Regions from separate parts of the Azospira sp. genome, predicted to be linked through region 4. Evidence: predicted binding sites of a transcription regulator. Region 4 holds the regulator's gene; each other region holds the start of a gene.

Region 1 (4,182 bases), on a different contig from region 4:
GACGATCAGGGGGTTGAGGTCCAGCTCCTGCAGCCAGGGCAGTTCGCACACCATCTGGGAGATGCGCAGCAGCACGTCCTCCAGGGCTTCCATGTTGGCGGCGGGCATGTTGCGGTAGTCGCCCAGGATCTTGGCGGCCCGGGTGGAACGGATCAGGTCTTCCACCAGGTAGCTGTTCATGGGCGGCAGGGCCACGGCGGTGTCGTTGAAGACCTCGCACTCGGCACCGCCGACACCGAAGGTGATGACGGGGCCGAAGACCCGGTCCCGGATCACGCCCACCTTCAGTTCCCGGCCGTTGGGACGGGCCACGAAGGGCTCGATGGAAACGCCGTTGATGCGGGCGTTGGGAGCATTGCGGCCCACGGTGTCGAGAATGTCGTGGTAGGCATTGCGCACGGCAGCGGCGGAGATGATGTTGAGGCGCACGCCGCCCACTTCGGACTTGCGCGGCAGGTCGGGGGAATCCACCTTCATCACCACCGGGAAGCCGATCTGCTCGGCCAGCAGCAGGGCCTCGGTGGGAGTGCGGGCCACCATGGTCTGGGCCACGGGAATCTTGAAAGCCCGCAGCACGGACTTGGATTCCATTTCGGAGAGCACCTTGCGCCGTTCCGACAGCACCGCCTCGATCAGCATCTTGGCGCCTTCGGTGGCGGTCTTGGCCTGGCGGGAGATGGGTTCCGGCGTCTGCAGCAGCAGCTTCTGGTTGCGGTAGTAGGTGGACAGGTGGGAGAACAGGTCCACCGCCGTTTCCGGCATGCGGAAGGCGGGGATGCCGGCTTCGGTCAGCATCTTGCGCGCCGGGTAGGTCTGCTGTTCGCCCATCCAGCAGCCGACGATGGGCTTGGTACAGGTCTCGCTGGCGGTGATCACGGCCTTGGCCACTTCCTCGGGCTGGGTCATGGCCTGGGGCGTCAGCATCACCAGGATGCCGTCCACCTCCGGGTCCTGGGTGCCGGCCAGGATGGCGTCCCGGTAGCGTTCCGGGGTGGCATCGCCGACGATGTCGATGGGGTTGGCGTGGGACCAGGTGGGAGGAAGCACCGCATTGAGGGAGGCGATGGTGGACTGGGACAGGTCGGCCAGGGGAATGCCCAGCTCGGCGGCCCGGTCGGCGGCCATGGCGCCGGGGCCGCCGCCGTTGGTGATGATCAGCAGCTTGTTGCCGTCGGGGCGGAACTTGGAGGCCAGGCCCTTGGCGGCGTAGAACAGCTGGCCGATGTTGCGCACCCGCACCACGCCGGCCCGCTTCAGGGCGGCGTCGAACACCGCGTCGGAGCCCAGGGCCATGCCCGAGTGCACCTGGGCGGCGACGGAACCGGATTCGTAACGGCCGGCCTTGAGCAGCAGGATGGGCTTGATGCGGGCGGCCGAACGCATGGCGCTCATGAAGCGGCGGGCGTTGCGGATGCCTTCCACGTACATGAGGATGTAGTGGGTGCGGTTGTCGTAAACCAGGTAGTCGAGAATCTCGCCGAAATCGATGTCGGCGGAGCCGCCGGTGGAAATGACGGAGGAGAAGCCCACGTCATTGACCTTGGCCCAGTCGAGAATGGCGGTGCACAGGGCGCCGGACTGGGAGACCAGGGCCAGGTTGCCCGGGTTGGCGGAGATGTTGGCGAAGGTGGCGTTGAGGCCCTGCACCGGGCGGATCAGGCCGAGACAGTTGGGGCCCAGGATGCGCACGCCGTAGCTGCGGGCAATTTCCACCATCTTGCGTTCGAGGGCGGCACCGGAGTGGCCGGCCTCGGCGAAGCCGGCGGTGATGACCACCACGTTCTTGACGCCGCTGCGGCCGCATTGCTCGATGATGGCCGGCACGGTGCGGGCCTGGGTGGCGATCACGGCCAGGTCGACGCGGGCGCCGATTTCCTCGATGGACTTGTAGGCCTGCACGCCCTGCACGGTGTCGTGCTTGGGGTTGATCGGGTAGAGGCGGCCCTTGTAGCCGGCGGCCACGATGTTGCGGTAGATGATGTTGCCGACGGAGTTTTCCCGGTCCGAGGCGCCGATGACGGCGACGGACTTGGGTTCGAACAGGCTGGTAAGGTAGTGTTCTTCTTCGTGCATGACTTGTCCCCGAGCTTTGGACCAGCCCGGCTTGGCCGGTGCTGATTCGAGTTCCAGTTTGATATTGTGCGACGCAAAAATCTAGCACAAAAGTCAGAAGGTGTCTCATGGGGAAAACCGCAGCCCCCGGTTGCCGTTTGATCCAGGTCAGGAAAGTGACAATTAAACCTATAGTCTGCCTGTCGGGCCGATTTCCGGCCGCTTGCCGGGGTTGATTCGGCCGTGCCCTGTTTCACCCGTACGCCATGTTGCATTGCACCATATTTGGCCGGAGCCCTTGCTCCCGGCTTTTGCCCAGCCTTCGTCCGGAGCTCCCATGTCCGCCCCTGTTTCCGTCCTGCCGCCATCCTCCTGGATCACCCGCTTTGCCGACCTCCTGCCCGACGGCAGCAGCGTGCTGGATCTGGCCTGCGGCAGTGGCCGCCATGCCCGTTGGCTGGCGGCCCGGGGCCTGGCGGTGACGGCCGTGGATCGGGATGCTGAGGCCATTGCCCCCCTGACGGGGCTGCCGGGCATCGAAGCCCTGGCGGCGGACCTGGAAGGTGGTCCCTGGCCCCTGGCCGGACGCCGCTTTGACGGCATCGTCGTCACCAACTATCTGCACCGGCCCCTGTGGCCCCTGCTGACGGCAGCCCTGGCGCCCCGGGGGATGCTGCTCTACGAGACCTTCATGGCGGGCAACGAGCGTTTCGGCAAGCCGAGCCGACCGGATTTCCTGCTGCAGCCGGGGGAGTTGCTGGAGGTCTGCCGGCAGCAGGGGCTGCAGGTGCTTGCCTACGAGGCGGGAGAGGTGGAGGCGCCGAAAGCGGCCATGGTACAGCGCCTGTGTGCGGTGCGGGGCAACTTGCCCCGGCTTCCCGGCCGGCTCTGAGGCGGGGCGCTCAAGCCAGGTTGGCGGCGATCAGGCGGGCGGCCGTATGGCCGCTGCGCACGGCCCCTTCCAGGGTGGCCGGATAGTCGCCGGCGGTGTAGTCGCCGGCCAGCCACAGGCCGGGCAGGGGCGTGGCGTTGGCGGGGCGGTCCAGATCTGGCCGGCAGGCGAAGGTGGCCCGGGCCTCCCGGATGGTGCGCTGCCAGCGGGGTGGCGCCAGGGGGCGGCCGAGGGCGCTTTCCAGCTCCCGGTGCAGGGCCTGGGCCAGGGCCTCGGGGGCCAGCGCTTGCCAGGGACCGTGGGCGCTGAGGACACAGGCCAGCAGGCCCCGGTGGCCGTCGAGGGGGCCCCGGTCGAAGACCCATTGGCCGATGGGTCCGGCCAGGCCCAGCAGGGGGAAGGGCAGGGTTACGTCTGCGTCGTACTGCAGATACACCGTGGCGATGGGCTCGTAGGCGAAGGCGGCCAGTTGCCGGCGCAGGGCGTCCAGGGCCGGTGCCGGCGGCAGCAGGGCGGCGCCGTGCTGGGGGGCGGTGGCCAGCACCACCTGGCTGAATTCGGCACTGCCCGTCTGCCCTTCGTTTTCCCACTCCAGTCGCCAACCCGCGCCGCTGGCCGAAATGCGGCGTACCCGGCTGGAGAGGTGCACCGGCTGGCCTTTTTCAGCCAGCCAGGCTGCAGCGGGTTCAGGGACGAGGTTCCCCAGGTGGGTGGTCGGCAGGAGCATGTCCGTCGCGCCTCCCGGGCCACCCAGGCTGTCGCGCAGGACGTTGGCGAAGACCTGGGCCGAGGCGGCAGCGGCCGGGGTGTTGAGGGCGGCCAGGCACAGGGGTTCCCACAGGAAGCGGGTCAACCGGGGGCCCTGGCGGTGCCGTTGCAGCAGTTCGCTGACGCTGCAGTCGGCGGGCAGCCGGTAATCGCCGGCCTTGAGGGCTTGCATGAAGCGGGCGGCGGCGAACTTCTCGCCCAGGCCGACGCCTTTGGCCGTGAGCAGGCCCCAGGCCAGGTGCAGGGGGGCGGGCAGGCGCGGCAGGCGCAGGTTGAAGTGGGGCGGCGTCAGCAGGGCCAGGGGCGCCCGGCGCAGGTGCCCGGTGCTGCCGATCTGGCCCATCAGTTCCAGGGTGGCGCCGTAGGCGCCGATGAGCAGGTGGGGGCCGTTGTCCAGGGCCAGGCCTTCGACCTGGACCAGGCGGGCGCGACCGCCCGGCTGGCGCGCCGATTCGAAGATGCTGACGGGG
Region 2 (4,182 bases), on a different contig from region 4:
TTGGGATAGGTGGGCACGTCCATGTAGAAGACGTGGGAGATGCGGCGGGAGGTGCGCAGGCCGTTGGCCCGGGACACCACCTCGCCCATCAGCTCGTCGGTGTGCAGGCTGCCCTTCATCAGGGCCTCGCAGTCGCCGTTGCGCACCAGGGTCACGGCCATGGCGGCGGATTCGTGGCTATGGCGGGTATTGACGATGCGGATGCCGGTCAGGTCCAGGCCGTTCTCTTCGGCGACGGAGCGGATCTTGGCCTCCGGCCCCACCAGGAAGGGTTCGATGAGGCCGGCCCGGGCGGCGAAGATGGGACCCTTCAGGGATTCAGCATCGCAGGGATGGGCCACGGCCACGGGAATGGGTTCCAGGCCGGCGGCGGTGGCCAGCAGGGCCTGGTAGCGGGCTTCCTTGTCGCTGATGGTGAATTCGGGCAGATGCACCCGCTCGCGGCGGATCTTCTCCGTCGGCGCCAGCACCTCGGCGGTGCCGCTCACCACCTGCAGGCCTTCCTGGTTGGTGCATTGGCAGTCGAAGAGGATGTGCTTGTTATGGTCGAACTTCTGCTTGGCGGTGATGGTGATGGTCACCGTGTCGCCGATGATCACCGGCCGGGAGAAGTGCAGGGACTGGTCGATGTAGATGGTGCCCGGCCCCGGGAACTGGGTGCCGAGCACGGTGGAAATGAGGGCGCCGCTCCACATGCCATGGGCCACCACCTCCCGGAAAATGCCGCTCTGGGCGAATTCCGGGTCCACCACGGAGGGATTCACATCCCCCGACATGATGGCGAACAGCTTGATGTCTTCCGGACGCAGGGTCCGGATCAGGGTGGAAGAGTCTCCCACCTGGATTTCGTCGAAAGTCTTGTTTTCGATGTACTGCTCGGTGTGCTCAGCGTGCATGGCGCCTCCCGTTTTTGATTGTGTGGAGCTCTTAGCCGACGATGTTGTAGCCGCCGTCGATGTAGATGGTACCGCCGGTCAGGGTCTTCGCCACATCGCTGCACAGGTAGGCGGCCAGGGCGCCGACGTCGTCGATGGAGACCAGGCGGTGCAGGGGGGCCCGTTCCACGGCGTCCTTCATCAGGTCGTCAAAGTGGGCGATGCCGGAGGCGGCGCGGGTGGCCAGGGGGCCCGGGGAGATGGCGTGCACCCGGATGCCCTTGGGGCCCAGCTCGGTGGCCAGATAGCGGGTGGAGGCCTGCAGGGCGGCCTTCACCGGGCCCATCATGCCGTAGTTGTCCACCACTTCATCGGCGCCCAGGTAGCTCATGGTCAGCAGGGAGCCGCCGTCCTTCATCAGGGGCTCGGCCAGCTTGGCCATGCGGATGAAGGAGTGGCAGGAAATGTCGATGGCGCGCAGGAAGCCCTGGCGGGAGCAGTCCACCACCCGGCCGTGCAGGTCTTCCTTGGGGGCGAAGGCGATGGAGTGCAGGAGGAAGTCCAGCTTGCCCCACTTCTGTTCGATGGCGGCGAAAACGGCTGCCAGCTGATCGTCCTGTTCCACGTCCAGGGGCAGCACCAGGGGGGCGGCCAGCAGCTCGGCCAGGGGGCGCACGTGGGGTTCGGCCTTTTCATTCAGGTAGGTGACCGCCAGTTCGGCGCCGCAGATGTTGAAAGCCTTGGCGCAGCCGTAGGCAATGCTCTTGTTGTTGGCGATACCGACGACCAGGCCTTTTTTGCCGTTGAGGTTGAACATTTGCAGAACTCCAGGTTAGTTGAATGAAGGTGAACCATCCGGCGTCCAGTCTGGACCGGGGCCGTTATTGCAATCCTGTTTTCGTTATCATGCCGCATTTTGTGTTGCGGTGCAGCATATCGATTTTGACCTAGATCAAGGCCTAGTGGCAGTAGGACCTTAGCGGACGAGGGATAAGCCGGTATTTCGTTCCGATGACGTCCCCGTTACAGCGGCTTGCGCTGTGTCAACGTTTTCGCATTGACCATACCTATAATCCTCCGGCATGACCTTACAAGGGGGAGGGATTTTGGAACCGATTGCCAATTCTCTGGATGCAGTCCTCGAGGCGGTTTTGAGCAACCGCCGCCGGGACCCCACCCAACTGCTGCAAATTCTCCGGGAAGTGCAGGAACAGGTGGGCTACATCCCCCCTCCCGCCCTCACCGCCATCGCCGCCGCCCTGAAGCTGCCCCGGGCCCGGGTCGAGGGCGTGGCCGGCTTCTACTCCTTTCTCCATCTGCAGCCGGTGGGCAAATACCGGGTGCTCTTCTCCGACAACGCCACCGACCGCCTCCTGGGCAACCTGGACTTGCTCGGCACCATGTGCCAGAAGCTGTGGGTCGAACAGGGCAAGGTGTCGGAAGACGGCCTGGTCTCGGTGGATGTCACCTCCTGTACCGGCATGTGCGACCAGGGCCCGGCCCTGCTGGTCAATGGCCGCCCCATCACCCGCCTCACCCACCAGCGCGTCAATGAAATCTGCGAGCTGATCCGTTCCCGCCGGCCCCTGTCCCTGTGGCCCCAGGAATACTTCCGGGTGGAGGACAACATCCGCCGCAAGGACGATCTGCTCAATACCGTGCTGGAGCCGGGGGCTGCCCTGGCGGCGGCCATGGCCCTGGGGCCCGAGGCCTGGCTGGGCGAGGTGCAGAAGTCCAGCCTGCGCGGTCGCGGCGGCGCCGGCTTCACCACCGGGGTCAAGTGGGAGGCCTGCCGCAACGCCCCCGGTGAGGAGCGGGTCATCGTCTGCAACGCGGACGAAGGCGAGCCCGGTACCTTCAAGGACCGGGTGCTGCTGACCTCATACCCGGACCACGTGTTCGAGGGCATGACCCTGGCGGCCTACGCCACCGGCGCCCGCCAGGGCTTCCTCTACCTGCGGGGCGAGTACCGCTACCTGCTGGAGCCCCTGGAGGCGGCCCTGCAGCGCCGCCGGGAGGCCGGGCTGCTGGGGCAGGGTATCCGGGGCCAGGCCGGTTTCGATTTCGACATCGAGATTCATCTGGGCGCCGGCGCCTATGTCTGCGGTGAGGAAACGGCCCTGATCGAGTCCCTCGAGGGCAAGCGGGGCACGCCCCGCATCCGCCCGCCCTTCCCGGTGATCAAGGGCTATCTGGGGCGGCCCACGGTGGTCAATAACGTGGAAACCCTGGCCAAGACGGTGCTGATCGCCCTGGAAGGAGCCGAGCGCTTCGCCGCCGTCGGCACTGCCCAGTCCACCGGCACCAAGCTCCTCTCCATATCCGGCGACTGCGCCTTTCCCGGCATCTACGAGTATCCCTTCGGCGTTTCCATCGAGCAGATCCTGGAGGATTGCGGCGCCACCGACGTGCAGGCGGTCCAGGTGGGCGGCGCTTCGGGCACCTGCCTGGCGTCCTACGAGTTCCACCGGGGCATTGCCTACGAGGACGTGCCGACGGCCGGTTCCTTCATGATCTTCGATACCAGCCGGGACCTCTTCGAGGTGGCGCGCAACTTCGTCCACTTCTTCGCCCACGAGAGCTGCGGCTTTTGCACCCCCTGCCGGGTCGGCACCTCCCTGCTGCGGAACTTCATGGACAAGCTGGCCACCGGCCACGGCGCCAAGTACGACCTGGCCGACATCGAGTGGATCAACCGCCTGCTCAAGGCGGCCAGCCACTGCGGCCTGGGCCTGGCCGCCGCCAACCCGGTGGTGGAGACCCTGATCAAGTTCCGCCCCGCCTACGAGCGCCGGCTCCAGTCCCTGGATTTCGCCCCCGCCTTCGACCTGGACCAGTCCCTGGCCGAGGCCCGGCGCATGACCGGGCGCGACGATGCCGACGCCCACCTGAGTTCCGTGGAGGCCCACCGATGAGCGATACCAAGAAATTCCTGCTGGACGGCAAACCGGTGGTCTTCCAGGACGGCCAGACCATCCTGGAGGCCGCCCGCCAGGCTGGCCACTACATTCCCCACCTGTGCTGGCATCCGGATTTTCCGGCCCACGGTTCCTGCAAGCTGTGCATCGTCAAGGTGGGCGGACGCCACGTCTCCTCCTGCGCCATGCCGGCCAAGGAAGGCATGGAGGTGGAGAGCAACACCCCGGAGATGAACGGCGAGCGGCGGGCCCTGCTGCAGATGCTGTTCGTCGAGGGCAACCATTTCTGTCCCTCCTGCGAGAAGAGCGGCAACTGCCAGTTGCAGGCCCTGGCCTACGACCTGGAAATGCTCTCCGCCCATTTCAACCATTTCTATCCCAACCGGCCG
Region 3 (4,182 bases), on a different contig from region 4:
CTCAACCTGCGCCATGCCCTGTACAGCGCCTCGGTGGCGCCCCTGCTGGGACATCTGCCCTGGCGCTGGAAGCTGGCCCTGGCCTATCTGTTGACCGACGAGGCCTACGCCGCCGCCATTCCCTACCTGCTCGATCCGGCCCACAAGGCGGTGCGCCACTGGCTGCTGCTGGGCAGCGGCCTGGCCCTGTGGAGCAGCTGGCAGCTGGCCACCCTGGCCGGGGTGCTGCTGGGGCGGGGGCTGCCGGCGGATCTGCCCCTGGACTTCGCCCTGCCCCTGACCTTCATTGCCATCGTGGTGCCCCTCATCGACAGCCGCAGCCGGCTGGCGGCGGCCCTGGTGGCGGCGGCCGTGGCCGTGGTTGCCGCGGCGCTGCCCTACAAGCTGGGCCTGTTCTGCGCCGCCCTGGCCGGTCTGGTGGCCGGCGTCCTGCTCCTGCCCCGGCGGGGCATAGGGGAGCCTCGGCCATGAACGGCGAACTGTGGCTGTTGTTCGGGGCGGCGGGGCTGCTGACCTTCCTCATCCGCCTCTCCTTCATTGCCGCCGAGGGGCGTTACCGGGCGCCCGCCTGGTTCGTTGCCGCCCTGCCGTTCGTGCCCATCGCCGCCCTTAGCGCCCTGGTGGCACCGGAACTGTTCCTGGCGGCCGGGGAATTGCGCCTGGGGCCCCGCTTCTGGGCCGGCCTGGTGGCCATCGCGGTGGCGGCCTGGCAGCGCAATACCCTGCTCACCATCGGCAGCGGCTTCCTGGCCCTGTGGCTGTTCTCCTGAACCCTCAGGGCAGGACGAAGGTGCTGCGTTCCTCCCGCCGGGTACGCGGATCGTCCACGGCGACAATGTGGAAGCGGATGGGCTGGATGCCTTGCCGCTCCGCCGGCCCCGGGACGGCCACGGTGACATGGACCGGGGCCGTGGCGCCGGCGGGGGCGGCGAAGCGCTGTGCTCCCTGGATCCGGATGCCCGGCAATCCTTCCGCCCGCACTTCGAATTCCCGCTCCTGCTCCGCCAGGTTCATCAGCTTCAGGGTGTAGGCGTTCTCGAAGTCGCCCTCCGCCGTTTCCCGCACCAGGGAGCCCCGGTCCCGCAGCACGTCCACCAGCAGCAGGGAGCGCTCGGACAGGGTCCAGGCGCCGAGCAGGGTGAAGCAGCCCAGCACTGTCGCGTAGACCGCCAGGCGGGGCCGCTTCCAGTGGCGGGAACTCTGCCGGCCGCTGGCCAGTTCGGTTTCCGAGGCGAAGCGGATCAGGCCCCGGGGGCTGCCCACCTTGTCCATGACCGTATCGCAGGCGTCGATGCACAGGCCGCAGTTGATGCACTGGTATTGCAGACCGTCCCGGATGTCGATGCCGGTGGGACAGACCTGGACGCAGATGCCGCAGTCGATGCAGTCGCCCTGGCCGCTCTGCCGCCTGGCGCCGCGGGGTTCGCCGCGGGCCGCGTCATAGGCCACGTTGCGGGTTTCCGGATCGAACATGACACCCTGGAAGCGGGAATAGGGGCACATGTGCTGGCACACCATCTCCCGGGTGAAGCCGGCCTGCACATAGGTGAACAGGGTGTAGAAGATCAGCCAGAAGGCTTCCCAGGGGCCCAGGGTGAAGGCGGCCAGGTGGGGCAGCAGCTGCCGGATGGGGGTGAAGTAGCCGACGAAGGTGATGCCGGTCCACAGGGCGATGGCCAGCCACAGGCCGTGCTTGGCGCCCTTGCGCAGCAGCTTGTCAGCGTCCAGGGACCGCTCGGCCAGCTTCAGGCGGGCCAGGTGGTCCCCTTCCACCTTGGCCTCCACCCACATGAAGATGCTGGTGTACACCGTCTGGGGACAGGCGAAGCCGCAGAAGAGGCGGCCGGCCACGGCGGTGACGAGGAACAGGCCGGTGGCCGAGAGGATCAGCACCAGGGCCAGCAGCAGGGCGTCCTGGGGCCACAGCACCAGGCCGAAGAGGTACAGCTTCTCGTGCACGATGTCGAACAGCAGGGCCTGGCGGCCATCCCACTCCAGCCAGCAGGCGCCGTAGAAGACGATCTGGGTGGCCCACACCATGAGCCAGCGCAGACTGTTGAAGCGGCCGCTGACGGCCCGGGGGTGGATCTGGCGCTTGTTGCGGTACAGGGCGATGCGGGCGCTCTGTACCTTGTTGACGGTCTTGTGGCTCATGCTCGGTCTTTCGCTGGCAATGGGAATAGGGGGATTTCCGTTGCTGCGAGTAGAACACCGGCCAGGATTTGGACACAGATTCAGTAAGTCGTGTTTTCGATAGGAACAGATTGCCGGCCGACCTTCATCCAGGGCACTCCCAGACCTGTACATGGCCTTGATTCCCATCAAATTATTGCCCCGATCCGAAGTGCCAGACTGGGAGTCCCGGCTGTTCCCATGGAAAAGCTCACCGGCTGTACCCGCTGCCGGGCGGCGGGAGGGGGAACAATGGGGCCCATGTCCGGACAGTCCGGACCTTGGGGTCATGAGGAGAAGCAGGATGGAGGCGGTCATCAAGCCGGAAATCGACATCGGCGGCCTGGGGCAGTCCGGGCCGGGGCATAGCCTTGCCCAGGGCAGGGGCTGGATTCCCGGCAACAAGGGCATCTGGGTCGGCATCACCTGCGAATTCGTCGAATTCGCCCTGATGTTCGCCGTCTATTTCATTGCCCGGGCCCATTACCCCGAGGCCTTTGCCAACGGTTCGGAACTGCTCAACAAGACGGCGGGTACCACCATCACCGTGCTCATGGTCACCAGCAGCTTCTTCGTCGCCTGCGCCGTGGCGGCCCTGCGCGCCGGCCGGCCCCGGCGGCAGGCGGTGCTGTGGCTGGTGGCGGCCCTGGTGGTGGCCCTCGGCTACCCGGTGGTGAAGGTCTACGAGATCACCGGCAATCTGGCCCAGGGCATCGACGGCAGCGCCGGCATTTTCTACACGGTCTATTACTACCTGACCTTCAACCATCTGGTGCACGCCTCCTGGGGCATCCTGGGCATGCTCTGGGTGCTGGTGCGGCTGGTCCTGGGCGGCTATTCCCGGGAGGACCACAGCGGCCTGGAGGCCCTGGCCAGCTACTGGCACGCCACGGACATCATCTGGCTGATCCTCTATCCCCTGTTCTACGTCCTGGCCTGAAGGAGACCGACGCCATGCATTCGTCCTCCCCGTCTTCCCTGCTGCCGCCCGGCGCGCCGGTTCTGCCCTGGCTGGCCCTGGTGGTCCTGACCTTCCTCAGCCTGTTTCTGGGGGAATGGTTCCACGGGGCGGCCTGGCTGCCCCTGCTGGTGGCCGCCATCCTGTGGGGCAAGGGCACCCTGGTGGCCCGCCACTTCATCGAATCCCACCGGGCCCACCCCTTCATCGCCTGGCTGTTGCGGGCCTTCATCCTGCTGACACCCCTGCTGCTGTTGCTCACCGCCTTTTTCGGCCGGCCGGTGGCCCGCTTCTTCTCCCTGTAATCGCGTACTCCCGCCAGCCCCGGTCCGCCTGTCCCAGGCACCGGGGCTTTTTGTCGTCCGGGGCAACTGTTCCTAGCGAATTAGCGAAGTTCTGACGCTGTTATTGCCGGCAGGGGAATGGTCTACTCGGCTCCCATACAGTTCTTGGAGCCGGTGATGAAAGTCGTTGCCCTGTTGGTTCAGCCCAGCGGTGTGGAGTGGGATATGGCGGACATGGTGGAAATGGCAGCCCGCCTGCCGGGCCTGATTCCCCTGGAGTCCGTTGTCCCGGGGGAAGTGCCGGATGCCTTGTCCCTCAGCTGGGCCCCATTGCCGGCCGCCGCTCCGGGGGCACCGGGCAAGAGCCTGAGGGAGCTGGAGCGGGAATTCCTGGAGCGGGTCCTGGCGGAATACAAGGGCAACAAGAGCGCGGCGGCCAAGTCCCTGAAGATGCACCGTCGCACCCTGCAGCGCAAACTGGCCCGCGGCTCCTAGTCGCGAATTGGAGGCGAGCCGATGCGCAACCTGCTGCCAGGTCTGATTGCCAACACGGAGCAGGGACTGGCCGACCGTCATGTCTGCCTGCGGCGCTACGGTCCCGGCCGCCTGGTACTGGACGGCTACGACCGGCCGGGCCTGTTCTACATCCAGCATGGCCGCATGGAGCTGCTGATCACCACGGCGGACGGCAACGAACGCTGCATGCGCATCCTCGCCGAATCCGACCTGTTCGGCCTGGAATGCCTCCATGCCGGGGCCACGGTGCCG
Region 4 (4,182 bases):
CGAAGGCCAGCATCACCGCGCCGCCCCGGGCGGCGCTGCCGCTCACCAGGGCGGTGGTCAGCACACTGTATACCAGACCGCAGGGCAGCCAGCCCCACAGCAAGCCCAGGGGAAAGGCCTGGGCCGGGCTGCGGGCGGGCAGAAAACGTTTGGAAAAGGGCTGCAGACGGCGCCACAGGCCCTGGCCTGCCCGCTCGGTCCACGCCAGGGCCTGGGTGGCGCCAAGCAGATAAAGGCCCAGGGCCACCAGCATCAGGTTGGCCAGCACGTAGAGCACCAGGCGCAGGGACCATTGCTCTCCCAGGTGGGCGCCGGCCGCGCCGACGGCCCCCGCCAGGAGGCCGGCCAGGCCATAGCTGGCGATACGCCCCAGGTTGTAGGCCAGATGCAGGGACCAGCGGCTGCCTCCGGCCTGCCCCAGAGAGAGGGCGCCGACGATGCCGCCGCACATGCCGATGCAGTGGGTGCCGCCGAGAAAGCCGACGAGGAGGACGGAAAGCAGGGTGGGCAGGAAGGAGTCAGCCACGTGGGAGCGCCGTGCGGAAAGTGAAAAAGGCCATGGCCAAAATTATACCGGGCACTGGGGTTTCCCCCAGCGCCCGGCTTTTCCCCCCTGAGGCTTGCCTCAAGTTAAACGCGGTATCCCGTAGCCCGGTCAGATGACCTTGCTGTAACGGGTGCGCTGCCGATCGGCGCGCAGATATTTGTCGAACACCATGGAGATGGCCCGCACCAGGAGACGTCCCGGGGGCAGCACGGTGATCCATTTGTCGTCCACCTTCACCAGCCCGCCCCGCTCCAGTTCCTTCAGGTCCTCCAGTTCGGCGGCGAAGTACTTCTTGAAGTCGATCAGGTGGGCGATTTCGATGGACTCGGTGGAGATTTCGAAATGGCACATCAGGGCCTGGATGATGGAACGGCGCAGCAGGTCGTCGGCGGTCAGCTCGATGCCCCGCAGCACCGGCAGCACGCCGGCGTCCAGGCGGTCGTAGTACTCGTCCAGGGTGCGGTAGTTCTGGCTGTAGGTGGGCCCCACCTTGGCGATGGAGGAAATGCCGAAGGACAGCATGTCGCAGTCCGCATGGGTGGAGTAGCCCTGGAAATTGCGGTGCAGCCGGCCCTGGCGCTGGGCCACGGCCAGCTCGTCGTCCGGCTTGGCGAAGTGGTCCATGCCGATGAAGACGTAGCCGGCATCGGTCAGCTTCTTGATGGCCAGGGAGAGCAGCTGCAGGCGCGTGTCGGCGTTGGGCAGGTCGCTCTCGTTGATGCGCCGCTGGGGCTTGAAGAGGCCCGGCAGGTGGGCATAGTTGTAGATGGAGAGACGCTCCGGGTCCATGGCCAGGACCCGCTCCAGGGTGCGGTTGAAGCCCATCACCGTCTGGTGGGGCAGGCCGTAGATGAGGTCCACGCTGATGGACTTGAAGCCGCTCTTGCGCGCCTGGTCCATCACCGTGAAGGTTTCTTCCTCGGTCTGGATGCGATTGATGGCCTGCTGCACCCGCTCGTCGAAATCCTGGACGCCCAGGCTCATGCGGTTGAAGCCCAGCTCGCCGAGCAGGGCCACGGTGGGCCGGTCCACCTTGCGCGGATCCACTTCGATGGAAATCTCGGCCCCATCCACCAGCTTGAAATGGCGGTGGGTGAGGTCCATCAGCTGGTGCATTTCCTCATGGGAGAGGAAGGTGGGCGTGCCGCCGCCCCAGTGCAGCTGGGAGACTTCCCGATCCCCGTCCAGCAGGTACTCGGCCTGCAGGGCCATCTCCTTGCCCAGGTACTTGATGTACTTGGCGCTGCGGCCGTGATCCTTGGTGATGATCTTGTTACAGGCGCAGTAGTAGCAGATGGTGTTACAGAAGGGGATGTGGAAGTATAATGACAGCGGTCGGCTGATACCGCCGATGTTGCGTTTGCCCAACCACAGCTTCAGGGCCTCGGCATCGAAGGCTTCGACAAAACGGTCAGCCGTCGGATAGGACGTGTAGCGCGGTCCATTGACGTCGAAGCGGCGGATGATCTGGGGATCGAAAACCAGGTTGTTGGCGGTAAATGTCATTGAAAAACAGTCGTTGCAGAACCACACATTAGGTGCGGCTTATTATCGTGGTGCAGGAACTGGGGCACGTTGACCTGGATCAAAGGCTTCCAAAGGGCCTTCCGGCGCAGGTTACCACCATCCGAACGCCCTTGGCCCAGCGAGGAACAGCATGCCGTTGAAGAAGACCAGCGCCCAAGAAATTACCCTGTCGGTCATCAAGACCGCCTGCTCGAACTGTAACCTGCAAGAACTGTGTCTTCCCTACGGTCTCAACGAGACCGAGATGTCCAAGCTGGACGAACTGGTCAGCACCCGCCGCAAGATCAAGCGCGGCGACCACCTGTACCGGGCCGGGGAGGCCTTCGAATCCATCTACGCCATCCGCGCCGGTTTCTTCAAGACCGACGTGCTGCTGGAAGACGGCCGCGACCAGGTCACCGGCTTCCAGATGGCCGGCGAGCTGCTGGGCCTGGACGGCATCAGCACCGAACACCATTCCTGTAACGCGGTGGCCCTGGAAGACAGCGAAGTCTGCATCATCCCCTTCCCCCGCCTGGAAGGCCTGTCCCGGGAGATCGTGGCCCTGCAGCACCACTTCCACAAGGTGATGAGCCGGGAGATCGTGCGCGACCACGGGGTCATGATGCTGCTCGGCACCATGCGGGCGGAAGAACGGCTGGCCGCCTTCCTCCTCAATCTCTCCCAGCGCTTCACCGCCCGCGGCTATTCCCACGCCGAGTTCTACCTGCGCATGACCCGGGAAGAAATCGGCAGCTACCTGGGCCTCAAGCTGGAAACCGTTTCCCGCGCCTTCTCCCGCTTCCAGGAAGAAGGTCTGATCGCCGTGCAGCAAAAGCACATCCGCATCCTGGACATCCCGGGCCTGAAAAAGCTGATGACCCACCAGTCGGCCTGATCCCGGGCAAGCGTCAAACAAAAAAGCGGCTCCGCGGAGCCGCTTTTTTTATTGCCCGGATTATTGCCCGGGCTTAGTCCAGGAGTGCCGGCAGTCCTACTGTTCCCCTTCCGGAAACACCGCCCCCCGCCGTGCCGCCATGCTGCGGCCGACGGCGGCCGCCTGCTCGGGGGACAGCAGGCGCCGCCCCAGGGGCAGCAGCTCCCGGGTTTCCAGATCGATGTGTCCCAGATAAAGCTCGGCCAGCCCTTCCACCATGGCCGCCGGCAGGGCCTCGCTGCATTCCCCCGGCTGGGCCGCGACGATGGCCTGCAGGCGGGCCAGCACCTCGTCCCGGGCCCGGTCCATGCGCCGGTGATCGGCCAGGATGCGCTCGATGAGGGCCTCCACCTGAGCCGCCACCGCCGCTTCCCGGGCCACCGCCTGGCTCGCCCGCAGGGCGGGAAAGAGGTCATCCTCCTCGTCCGCATGGTGATGGGGAGCGGCCACGGAGAAATAGCGCAGCACGCCCTGGGCCGCCTCCCGGGCAGCCTGGTCGGCACCGTGCCGGGGCAGGTGCTGCACCAGGCGACGCAGGGTCTCGATCTGGGCCTGGATGCGACCGTGACAGGCATCCAGCATTTCCAGGGGTTCGTCGAAACTGGGGGCGGCGGCGCCCAACAGGCTGTGGCTCATGCAATTCCTTTCACAGACCGGCGAAGAAGCCGGCGGGATGACGCGTCAGGGCAACGGAAACGATATAGGCGAAACACGACAGGGCCATGACGAAAAAGATGCCCCGCACCGCCTTGCTGCGCCCCCGCTTGAGGGCCACGCTGCCACAGCCGATGTAGGCCAGCAGGGCCAGCACCTTGGCCGTCAGCCAGCCCTGGACGAAGGGATACTGGCCGGAGAGAAAGGCCAGGGCCAGGGCGCTGCCGAGCAGCAGGGTATCCACCACATGGGGCGCCACCCGCGGCAGGCGCCCCTGCAGTCGAGGCGACTCCTGCAGCATCCAGAATCCGCGCAGGAGGAATCCGAGGCCGGAGAGGACGACGCAGGTGATGTGCAGATGCTTGAGGGCCAGGTACATGGGATGGCTCCGCGATCCGTCAGCCGGGCTGGCCGTCGGGCCGGGGCCGCAGGTACATGGCGCCGTGGCGCCGCACCCACAGGGCGAACACCAGCAGCCAGGCCAGGCTGGCCAGCCACTGCAGGTTGAAGGGGCCGGACAGGGGCAGGAACTCGCCGG

The links. Region 4 encodes FNR, which switches genes on or off when oxygen is low (the NO sensors DNR and NnrR bind a similar motif). Its sites were predicted from a motif close to TTGANCTAGNTCAA; they were not measured.
Region 1: a site for FNR is predicted at 2,211-2,224, ahead of OEL49_RS05420 (bifunctional acetate--CoA ligase family protein/GNAT family N-acetyltransferase). Genes of this name have one in related genera too.
Region 2: a site for FNR is predicted at 1,818-1,831, ahead of OEL49_RS00275 (NAD(P)H-dependent oxidoreductase subunit E). Genes of this name have one in related genera too.
Region 3: a site for FNR is predicted at 2,312-2,325, ahead of OEL49_RS10030 (cytochrome c oxidase subunit 3 family protein). Genes of this name have one in related genera too.

Annotation. Positions count from the first base shown of each region.
Region 1 covers NZ_JAOTRW010000003.1:427,449-431,630, forward strand. The annotation lists gene OEL49_RS05420 (bifunctional acetate--CoA ligase family protein/GNAT family N-acetyltransferase) at 1-2,073, opposite strand, end outside; gene OEL49_RS05425 (class I SAM-dependent methyltransferase) at 2,390-2,944, shown strand; gene hpnE (hydroxysqualene dehydroxylase HpnE) at 2,955-4,182, opposite strand, start outside.
Region 2 covers NZ_JAOTRW010000002.1:55,991-60,172, reverse strand. The annotation lists gene OEL49_RS00285 (bifunctional enoyl-CoA hydratase/phosphate acetyltransferase) at 1-896, opposite strand, end outside; gene fabI (enoyl-ACP reductase FabI) at 928-1,692, opposite strand; gene OEL49_RS00275 (NAD(P)H-dependent oxidoreductase subunit E) at 1,958-3,790, shown strand; gene OEL49_RS00270 (2Fe-2S iron-sulfur cluster-binding protein) at 3,787-4,182, shown strand, end outside.
Region 3 covers NZ_JAOTRW010000006.1:49,361-53,542, reverse strand. The annotation lists gene OEL49_RS10045 (AzlC family ABC transporter permease) at 1-471, shown strand, start outside; gene OEL49_RS10040 (AzlD domain-containing protein) at 468-770, shown strand; gene ccoG (cytochrome c oxidase accessory protein CcoG) at 775-2,154, opposite strand; gene OEL49_RS10030 (cytochrome c oxidase subunit 3 family protein) at 2,477-3,112, shown strand; gene OEL49_RS10025 (hypothetical protein) at 3,127-3,435, shown strand; gene OEL49_RS10020 (helix-turn-helix domain-containing protein) at 3,592-3,909, shown strand; gene OEL49_RS10015 (Crp/Fnr family transcriptional regulator) at 3,931-4,182, shown strand, end outside.
Region 4 covers NZ_JAOTRW010000004.1:135,517-139,698, forward strand. The annotation lists gene OEL49_RS06495 (sulfite exporter TauE/SafE family protein) at 1-526, opposite strand, end outside; gene hemN (oxygen-independent coproporphyrinogen III oxidase) at 656-2,053, opposite strand; gene fnr (fumarate/nitrate reduction transcriptional regulator Fnr) at 2,205-2,951, shown strand; gene OEL49_RS06510 (hemerythrin domain-containing protein) at 3,048-3,626, opposite strand; gene OEL49_RS06515 (SirB2 family protein) at 3,637-4,023, opposite strand; gene OEL49_RS06520 (NnrS family protein) at 4,043-4,182, opposite strand, start outside.